One region of the Paenibacillus sp. FSL W8-0186 genome, then DNA from elsewhere that is predicted to be linked to it. Evidence: riboswitches for the same ligand, from Rfam matches in the RefSeq annotation. Region 1 holds a riboswitch; each other region holds the start of a gene.
What was found. Region 1 has a riboswitch for thiamine pyrophosphate ahead of tenA (thiaminase II). Riboswitches for the same ligand answer to the same signal wherever they lie in the genome.
Positions count from the first base shown of each region.

Region 2: it holds a riboswitch for thiamine pyrophosphate, as region 1 does, so the genes downstream of both, MKX50_RS19080 (YkoF family thiamine/hydroxymethylpyrimidine-binding protein) here and tenA (thiaminase II) in region 1, are expected to answer to the same signal.
Region 3: it holds a riboswitch for thiamine pyrophosphate, as region 1 does, so the genes downstream of both, thiE (thiamine phosphate synthase) here and tenA (thiaminase II) in region 1, are expected to answer to the same signal.

Region 1 is NZ_CP150207.1:1,420,516-1,423,807, reverse strand. Features, by position in the region: gene thiD (bifunctional hydroxymethylpyrimidine kinase/phosphomethylpyrimidine kinase) at 1-447, opposite strand, end outside; gene thiM (hydroxyethylthiazole kinase) at 444-1,289, opposite strand; gene tenA (thiaminase II) at 1,305-1,994, opposite strand; TPP riboswitch at 2,151-2,255, opposite strand; gene MKX50_RS06085 (SEC-C metal-binding domain-containing protein) at 2,320-3,292, opposite strand, start outside.
Region 2 is NZ_CP150207.1:4,266,902-4,270,193, forward strand. Features, by position in the region: gene MKX50_RS19075 (SPOR domain-containing protein) at 68-1,186, opposite strand; TPP riboswitch at 1,324-1,437, shown strand; gene MKX50_RS19080 (YkoF family thiamine/hydroxymethylpyrimidine-binding protein) at 1,568-2,203, shown strand; gene MKX50_RS19085 (ECF transporter S component) at 2,206-2,805, shown strand; gene MKX50_RS19090 (energy-coupling factor transporter ATPase) at 2,805-3,292, shown strand, end outside.
Region 3 is NZ_CP150207.1:937,785-941,076, forward strand. Features, by position in the region: gene MKX50_RS03930 (ABC transporter permease) at 1-83, shown strand, start outside; gene MKX50_RS03935 (TraB/GumN family protein) at 133-1,338, shown strand; TPP riboswitch at 1,393-1,502, shown strand; gene thiE (thiamine phosphate synthase) at 1,576-2,223, shown strand; gene thiS (sulfur carrier protein ThiS) at 2,201-2,416, shown strand; gene MKX50_RS03950 (thiazole synthase) at 2,421-3,200, shown strand; gene MKX50_RS03955 (FAD-dependent oxidoreductase) at 3,233-3,292, shown strand, end outside.

The DNA.
Region 1 (3,292 bases):
CATGCCGGACAATGCCTCGGCTTCCGGTATATTCGGCGTGACGATCAGCGCCAGCGGCAGCAGCTGCTCCTTCAAGGCTCGCACGGCTTCCGGCAGCAGCAAATCTGCTCCGCCCTTGGCGATCATCACCGGATCAACGACGACATTGCGCCAGCCATGCTCCTTGATGCGTCCAGCCACCGCTTCAATAATCTCGGCGCTGAACAGCATCCCCGTCTTCAAGGCATCGACGCCTAGATCGGTGCTTACGGCATCGATTTGCTCTACAGCAGCTTGCGGCGGCAGCGGGTACACGCCCTGAACGCCCAGCGTATTCTGCACCGTGATGGCGGTAATGGCCGACATGCCGAAGACATCCAGCTCCTGGAATGTCTTGAGATCGGCCTGTATGCCCGCACCGCCTCCGCTATCCGAACCGGCAACCGTAAGTGCTCTGGCTATGCTCATATCAATGCCTCCCCTGTGGCGGAGGCCTGAAATTCGCGAACCGCAGCATGTCCCTTCAGGGAGTGAGGGTGAAGTTTGGCCAACTCATCGAGAAAAGCGACTTGGAAACTGCCCGGGCCGATTTCAGATGTGCGCTCAGCCGCCCGTGAGGCAGCCGCGCCGTAAAAGGCCAGCCCAGCTGTACCCGCCAGCAGCAAATCCTTCTCCACCGCGGCAAAAGCGCCCAGCACCGATGTCAGCAGGCAGCCTGCTCCCGTCACCTGGGTCAGCAGCGCATCCCCGCCGCTAACGATCCGGCACAGGCTCCCGTCCGAGATAACATCCTCCTTGCCTGTAATCGCTACGATCGCATTCAGCTGCCGCGAAGCCCGCAGGCCAAGTCCGGCGTTCTCATTGTCGGCGCCATCCCCGGCGTCAACGCCTTTGATTTCACGCGACTCGCCGATAAGGTTGGCGATTTCCGCCGCATTTCCCCGCACGAGGGAGACCTTCACCTCGCGGAGAATCCGCAGCGCCGATTCCGTGCGGAATGCCGTTGCCCCTGCCCCAACCGGGTCAAGCAGTACCGGTACGCCATGCTCATTCGCCGATTTTCCGGCAATGATCATCGCCTCGACCTGCTCCTTCGTCAACGTGCCGATATTGAGCACGAGCGCCCCGGCGATTTTTGCCATATCGGCCACCTCCTCCGGCGCATACGCCATGACGGGAGATGCACCAAGAGCATATAGCCCGTTTGCTGTAAAATTGGTAACTACTACGTTGGTCATATTATGAATAAGCGGTTTGGTTCTCTGAACCTTTGTAAGAAGTGCTGTTATATCGTTTTCCAGTGTATTCATTATGATCCGCCTCACTTATAATGCGTATTCCGCCGTGTTCATGGACACCGGCCAATCCTGAACGTTATAGGCCATATCCCAGAACATATACTCGAGCTGGCAGCTCAATAGATAGTGCTCGGTCATTTTTTTGCGTTCAAGCTCGGTTGTCATTTCCGCCCACTTGTCCAGACGCTCGGAGAATTTAGCGGTCGTATTCGTCCGCGTCTCATAGAAATGGATCCATTCATAGAATGGATGGGCCTCGGTCGGCTGCACTTCTCTCATCAGCTTCTCCCCGATCTCCAGGTAAGTCCACGGACACGGCAGCAGCACCGCCATAATTTCAGCCAGGCTTCCTTCATGGGCCACGTTCAGCATGTGGCGGATATAGTGATGTGCCCCCGGAGCGAGCGCATAACCCTGCATTTCATCATAGCTGACTCCGGCAACCGCACAGAAGTTATTATGCGGATGAACTTCACTGTTCAGAATAAAAGAGATTTGCTGATTAAACATTTCGATCTCGTCGCGGCTCGAGCATTTGGATATGGCAATGCCATAAATCCGCATATACGCCGTTAAATATTCATGATCCTGCTTGACGTAGTGAATGAGCTGCTCCTTCCGCAAGTCGCCGTTAGCGATTCCTCTCACAAAAGGGTGTTCAAAAATAGCCTGAAAGATACCGTCCGCTTTCTGACGAAGCTCCTGCGTAAAACTCATGGTTCCCCACCTCCGGATATAATGCGAACATGATCAGGAAGCCGTTAGGGACGATGCCGCACATGCAAAAATACCAAAAAGGCCGCTCCATCAATGGAGCGGCCTCATTCAACGCCACCTTTACACGGGCAGCAAGCTGCAATAAGTGTCAGGCATCGGATTCCGACTCCACTTTCCTACGCTAGTACGAACTAGATCAGGTTCAAAGGGTCCAAGATTACGATCTTGTCTCAGCCGCTGCCGGCTCCCCTAGTGGACTTCCTATTCATTTTCACTATTACTGTATCTGTCTTTACAAGTGTTGTCAAATTTTTGGCATTTCATTTTACTTGCCGCAGCATTTTTTGTACTTGAAGCCGCTGCCGCACGGGCATGGTTCGTTGCGGCCGATTTTGGTGACGGACACCTGGCTTTTGTTCAAAGGACTTAGCTGGCGATGCGCCGCTCTCAGCTCCACATTTCCGGAAATCCGGTTCATCTCAGAAGGTGTATGACCTCTGTGCATCCACAGTCTTGTATGGTTGTACACATCGTTCATTAGAGCGATAACCGTATCCGCCTGCTCCATGCTTTGGAATTTCAGGCCTCTTCTCTCGAATTCATGGATCAGCTCTCCCGAAGTCGCTTGCATCGTGCAGGCTAACTGTATATCGTCGATAAGATAGTCGATCATTTCCGCATCACGGGAAATTTCCTTCATGATGTATGCTCTCAGCTTTGTCAGCTGCGGCGTCATCTCGAAGTAATCTTCATCGGCATATTTCAGCAGTTCTTCGCGTTTCGGAATGAAATAAGGCTTGCCTTGTACTTGCGCCAGCAGTTCTTTAAGCTCTCCTTGCGAATCCTCTAGAGACAAATATCCGTCGACGATGAAGCCGTCCTCTATCGTATAATTCTGTTCTCTGCTCGTTAACTCTCCAAGCAGCTCCTTGAACCGTTTCTGATCGAGCTGTTCGCTGTTCTGCGCATTGTAAATTTCAATGACCTTATCCGGTTCGATCACACCGTATAAGTGCGTCATAGCTAATATATACTCATGAACGAGCTGTACACTCGCCCGTTGTTGATGGAATTTTGCGTGATCCAGCTTGGCATAGGCTTCTCTAATCTCGTCCGGCAGGACGACATAAAGCTGACCCTCGCTGAAATAAGTAAATACTAGCCCACGGTTCATTAAATACCAGTAGTGCTCAATTAGAATGAGATTGTTCTGCAGAACAGGTTGACGAAGAAGCGATTCGAACAATTGCCATTCCAGGCCGCCGACAATCAGCAGGGCGGATTGCAGATGCTCCGCA
Region 2 (3,292 bases), 2.8 Mb from region 1:
ATCGGCAATACAAACATAAAAAAGGCAGGGGCAACTATTTCCAATTCCCTGCCTTTTGATGGTTCATTTACGGCCCTTCTTGGCCTCCGACCAGCTTTTGTTCTGCCAGAATGAACCGCATCACTTCGTTCTGCACTTCCCAGAGCATGGTTTGCTCGCCCTTCTCGTTAAATTCCTCCATCGCCTCAACCGCGCTGTTCATCGCCTTCTCCATCTCCTTTGCTTCAGCCTCTGCGGCTGCCGTCAGCTTGCCTCGAACGTCAGCGGCGCTTTTGGTCCACAGCTGGTGGCTCTCCCTTAGCCGGCCGATTTCCTCCTGACTCTGGCGCCCGGGAGAAGCTTCTCCCAGAAGAGCTGCCGAGGAGGAGCTGAGCATATAGGCGAGATCCGCACTCTGCGCCAAATATTGCTGGAGGGATGCCGCATCCCCTTTATATTCCATCGTAGCCGATTCAGGCAAAGCAATTTCATGCAAAATGAGGTGAACGCCGCCTGTCTTCAGCCTCCCGCTCAGCATTTTAGCTTCCTCACGGTCCGGGGATACTCCGGCATAGACCCGCTTCTCATCCATGGTATCCCGCGCGGCGGCAATTCCCGCGGAGCGCAATTGTTCCTGGGCCAGGGCAACGCCTTCCGCTGTGCTGAACACGCCGTACTGCAGGAAATGATAGCTCTGTGAAGGCAGAACGACCTGTACGAGCGGAACCTGTTCCTCCGTAATGACACCGCCAAGTACGGGAATATCGGCTGCTTCTCCGGCCGCCCCCTGCTTCGGCACGCTAATTCCAGGGATCGGCACCGTCATTTCCTGGTCGAACATGGACAGAACGACGAATCCAAAGAGCGCTCCGGTCACGATCGCGCCGGTCAGCGAGCCGGCAACCTTCCACCAGGAGGTCCGCGTTTTGCGAAAATAATAATCACCGCCGCCTGGCTCGGCATGCTCTGGCAATAGGGCAATCCCTGTTCCTGTATGGTCTGTAAAGGGATCTCCCCAATAATCTATCGTTTCCACCGCACGGTAAGTTATAGGAGTATCCTTCGGTTCTTGTTCTGATCGCTCGGGCGGCTTGTCATGCCCTGAAGCGGGGGCGGTCTCCAGCCGCTGGCGATCTCCAGCCTTCTGTGCACTGTGCGCTTGCTGCCCATGTTCATCGAACCGGAATGTCATCTTTGCCTTGTTCACGATCCGCACGCTCCTTGTCCTCTCTTCTACCGTTACAATATGAATATTTGCGAGAATATAGACCACTTCATTTAAACAAGGCTTTACAATTGAAAGGAACTCTGTATAATGGGAACCATTGACAACCGCATCACGGAAAAATGCACTAGGGGTGCCTTTGCTGGCTGAGAGATCGTTCCCGCTTGAGGAACGGTTAACCCTTTACACCCGATCTAGATCATACTAGCGTGGGGAAGTGCGGGGAAACGATAAATAGCGCTGCGTGCTTGCTTTAAAATGTTTAAGCAGACACAGGCTGTATCGATATAACTGCACTCTTCGGGTGCGGTTTTTTTGTCGTTATCAGCAATAATTCAAATGAACCAGGGGAGGAAAAGCATCATGACCAATTCATTCAACCACAACATTCAAGCCGCGGCCTGCGGCACCAGCCGCATCGTCGGCTGCCGGTTCTCTCTGTTTCCGATGAGCGACCGGTTCGTTCCGATCATTCTTGGAGCGCTGGAGCAGACCGATACGTCCAAGGTCTGGGTTCAAAGCGATGACGTCAGCACCTGCGTGCGCGGCCGCCATGAGCATGTGTTCGACGTAGTGAAATCCATTTTCCTGCAAGCGGCAAAAAGCGGTGAGCATGTCGTTCTTAGCGCAACCTTTTCCGTAGGCTGCCCGGGAGATACGGAAGGAGATGTCTTCATGTCTGAGGACGATGTCCGTTTGAATGAAGGGAACAAAACATCGGTTGATACCGCAGCTCAATTCGCCCTTTACCCGATGGGGGTGGCCCACTACATGGACGTCATTTATGATGCGGTCAAAGCGGCGGAAGCCGAGGGAACGTTCTCCGGCGGAATTCATTACGCCAGCCGCTTGGATGGAACCGCCCAACAGGTGTTTCGTTCGCTCGAAAATGCCTTTGTCACGTCAAGCACCAAGACTTCCCATCTAGTCATGACGGCCACAATCTCCTGCAACAGCCCGTCAGCCAAACCGGAGCATGTGCAGAGGAAGGGGGAATAAGGATGTCAACCTGGAAGCTTCGCGACATTATCGTTCTCAGCTCGCTGTCCGTCGTGTTTGCTGTCGTCTATTTGATTTTCCTGCAGATAGGAAATGTGCTTGTCGGCTTTATGGGTCCGATGGGATATGAGGTCATCTTCGGCATATGGTTTATCGTTTCAATCATTTCGGCCTATATCTTGCGCAAGCCCGGAGCTGCCCTGCTGTCTGAGACAATCGCCGGAACGATCGAGGTGTTGATCGGCAACGTCACCGGCCCGATCCTGATTCTGTCGGCCTTTATTCAAGGCCTCGGAGCGGAAGCGGTATTCGCCGCCGTAAGATACCGTTACTACAACACAGCAGTGCTCATGGGCGCAGGCGTAGGCGCGGCCGTATTCAGCTTTGGCTGGGGCTTCTTTCAATCCGGCTTCGCCGCTTTGTCCACGGGTCTAGTCATCTCGATGTTCATCGTCCGCGTTATCAGCGGTGCAGTGATCGCCGGCCTGCTAGGCAAATGGATATCCGATGCGCTGGCCCGGACAGGCGTATTGAGGAGCTTTCCCATCGGGAAGGCCGCTGCCCAAAGCGCCAATCAACAACGAACCTCGGTGAAGCAGTAATGAATACATTGCTCCCGAATCAAGAAACGATGGATAAACCGATGGTCTTGGAGACAAAAAATTTATCCCTTGCTTTCAGCGAGGACGGGGAGGAGCAGGTGTTCTCCTCGATTTCCCTCGGGCTGCATCAAGGTGAATTGATGCTGCTCCTTGGTCCAAGCGGCTGTGGAAAAAGTTCCTTGGCCCTCTGCCTGAACCGGGTGTACCCGTCAGCCATTGATAGCCTGGTGACAGGCGGCGTTTATCTGTATGGCAAATCCCTAGAGGGACAGGATCCAGGTGAAATTGCGCAGCAGGTAGGCATTGTGTTCCAAGACGTGGACAGCCAATTTTGCATGCTTAAGGTGGAGGAGGAGCTTGCTTTTTGCCTGGAAAATATCGGATGTCCACGGGAACAAATCAACGCGAAAATCGACGAAGCGCTGCGGCTTGTCGATTTGACCGGCTGGCGGAGCGCGAATATCCATACTTTATCCGGTGGAATGAA
Region 3 (3,292 bases), 480 kb from region 1:
TTTACCGTACGGGAGTCCTGCTGTACGGCAAGCGTCCGACGATGAAGGAGCTGCGCAAAGCGATGAAGGCGTACAAGATTTAACTCCGTGTGAATTTTAAAAATATCATTGAAAACAAAGGAGAAGATGAACATGAAAAATTGGAAACGATCGCTCTTATCCCTCTTTATTTCTGTAGGCTTGCTTGCTGCGGCGGCCCCGGCTATGGCTGCTCCACAGCCAGCTTCGGTCAAGATCAACAACCAAAACGTTGAATTCGCAACAAATGCGCCTATTGTTGATCAAGGAACTACGATGGTGCCGCTGAGATCAACGCTTCAAGCAATGAATGTTCAATTAAGCGATGTACAGGATAGTACGATTCATGTCGTAATGGACGGCAAGGAGATTGTGCTGAACAGCAGGACAGAGCTGATTAACGGCGAGACGTACGCGCCGATTAGAATCGTCGGCGAAGCGGCAGGTTATAAGGTGCATTGGGATCAGCAATCCCGCACAGTGTTTCTTATCTCCGAAGCAACGGGAGAAGGTGCCCGCGGCTTCATGTGGGAAGTCAAACATGGCGGTAATACGGTCTATCTGGTAGGATCGATGCATATTGCGGACGACAGCTTTTATCCGCTGCGTTCGGAATTCGAGGATGCTTTTGCCGAAGCGGATTATTTGGGGGTAGAAATTGACCTTAGCAAGGCTGCTGATGAAGCCAATCAGAAGCTGATCTTGGATGTGGGAATGTATCAGGACGGTACGACTTTGAAGGATCATGTGTCCAAGGAGACATATGCAAAGCTTCAGGATATTTTGCAGCAGAACGGCCTGGAGCCAAACGCCTTTGATGTCTTCAAGCCATGGGTCGTCGAGAGTACCATCAGCACGCTTAAATCGATGCAGTCAGGTTATGAAGCCTCTGCCGGAATCGACCTGTATTTCATCCAGAAAGCCATAGAACGCAAGCTGCCGGTGTTGGAACTGGAAACCTACGAGTCCCAGCTGAGCATGCTCGACGGGTTCTCCAGCGAATTACAGGAGAAAAACCTAAATACCGCCTTGGACAACTTCGATGTTTCGGCTGAACTTGTGGACGATATGGCCGATATGTGGAAATCAGGGGATGATCAGAAACTGCTTGAGTTCACCGAGAGCATGATCGAGGATCCGGAGTATTACAAAGCGATGCTGACAGACCGGAATATCGTTATGGCCGATAAAATCGATGGATACCTGAAAAGCGACAAGAAAGCGGAATATTTCATTGTGGTTGGCGCCGCGCATTTCGCCGGCAAAGACGGCATCGTTCAGTTGTTGCAGGATAAAGGCTATTCCGTCGTTCGCAAATGAGCGTTCGGATAATCTTGCCAAGGCTATTAAGGTAAGTTATAGTGAAAGTAACTGAATATGGAGTGCGGGTGCTGGATAAAGTCCGGCTGAGATTGGAACCTGATGTTCCGGACCGTTAATCTGATCCAGGTAATGCTGGCGTAGAGAACATATCGAATTTAAAGCCATTCGTGTATTCTCGAATGGCTTTTTTGTGTCCTGCAGCCGGTAAATACAAAACGGAGGTAGAGTTGGCAGATGAGAGATTTTCGTTTGTACGCTATTACCGATGAAAGAAGCCATCCCGGCAGGGAGCTTGCCGAAGTGATGGAGGAGGCTATTCTTGGCGGTGCAGATATCGTGCAGCTTCGGGACAAGCACAGCGATCGGGAAGCCGTGCTGGAGAAGGCAAAGCGGCTTCGCGAATTGACCCGCAGGTATGATGTCCCTTTTATCGTCAACGACTATATTGATATTGCGCTTGAGGTAGATGCGGACGGCATTCATCTGGGCCAGGGCGACACACCGCTTTCCGTGGCCAGGGAGCTGGTCGGCGGCAAAATCATCGGCATTTCCACGCATGCGATCGAGGAGGCGCTGCTGGCAGAACAGCAGGGAGCGGACTATATCGGCGTTGGTCCTGTATATCCGACGGCTACGAAGGCGGGTGCAGCACCAGTAACGCTTTCCTATGTTCGCGAGGTAGCTGAGAAAATTCGCATTCCGTTCGTAGCGATCGGCGGCATCAAGCTGCACAATGCGGATGAAGTGATCGCTGCCGGGGCAACGCGAATCTGCGCGGTGACCGAAATTGTAGGCAATCCGGACGTAAGAGGGACATGCGAGGCTTTTATTCGCAAATTAGAGCAAGGGGGAACGGCTCATGGGAAATACGCACAGCGTTGAGCTGAAGGTGAATGGTGTTATGCAGAGCTTGCAGGCGGGAACCGTTCAGGATGTAATCGCCCATTTCGGCTTGACGGGCAAGCCGGTTATCGTAGAAGCGGACGGTGTGATTTTGACCCCCGAGCAGTGGGTGGATACAACGGTGTCTTCAGGGATGGTCATCGAGCTGGTTCATTTTGTGGGAGGGGGTTAAGCGGATGCGGGATGATGCATTGCGTATCGGCGGCCGCTCGCTGTCGTCGCGGTTCTTTATTGGCACAGGGCTGTTTCCCAACCCGTTCGTACAGAAGGAAGCGATTAAAGCTTCCGGGGCGGAAGTGCTCACGTTTGCTATTCGGCGCATTAATCTCGATGCGGTAGAGGATGATTCCATATTGCAGCATATCGAGGATGGCGCCTTTCAATATTTGCCGAACACATCAGGCGCAAGCACGGCCGAGGAAGCGGTCCGGATTGCGCGGCTTGCCAGAGCCTCCGGTCTCAGCGACTGGATCAAGGTTGAGATCAGCGCGGACGCGAAGACGCTGCTGCCTGATCCGATTGAGACGCTTAAGGCGACGGAAATGCTGGTCAAAGAAGGATTTACGGTGCTTCCTTATATTTCGGACGATCCGGTCATCTGCCGCCGGCTGGAAGAAGCCGGGGCAGCTGCGATCATGCCGGGAGCAGCGCCGATCGGCACGGGGCTCGGCATATTAAATCCTTACAATTTAGGCCTAATTGTAGAAGAAGCGGGCGTGCCCGTTATCGTGGATGCCGGGCTTGGGACGGCCAGTGACGTGACGAAAGCGATGGAACTAGGCGTAGACGGGGTACTTATGAACACTCCGGTGGCCAAGGCGAAGGATCCAGTCATGATGGCGGCCGCCATGAAGCACGCGATAGAGGCGGGACGGCTAGCTTATTTATCCGGACGAATTGCCCGGAAGAAGTATGCTTCCGCGAGCAGTGGCCTGGAACAGTTTATTTTGAAATAGCCCTATGAAAAATGGCGCCTGGGAGCGATAGCATGATGCAGAATATAGTTATTATGGGCGGCGGCGTTATCGGATTGTCCTGCGCCTTTGAA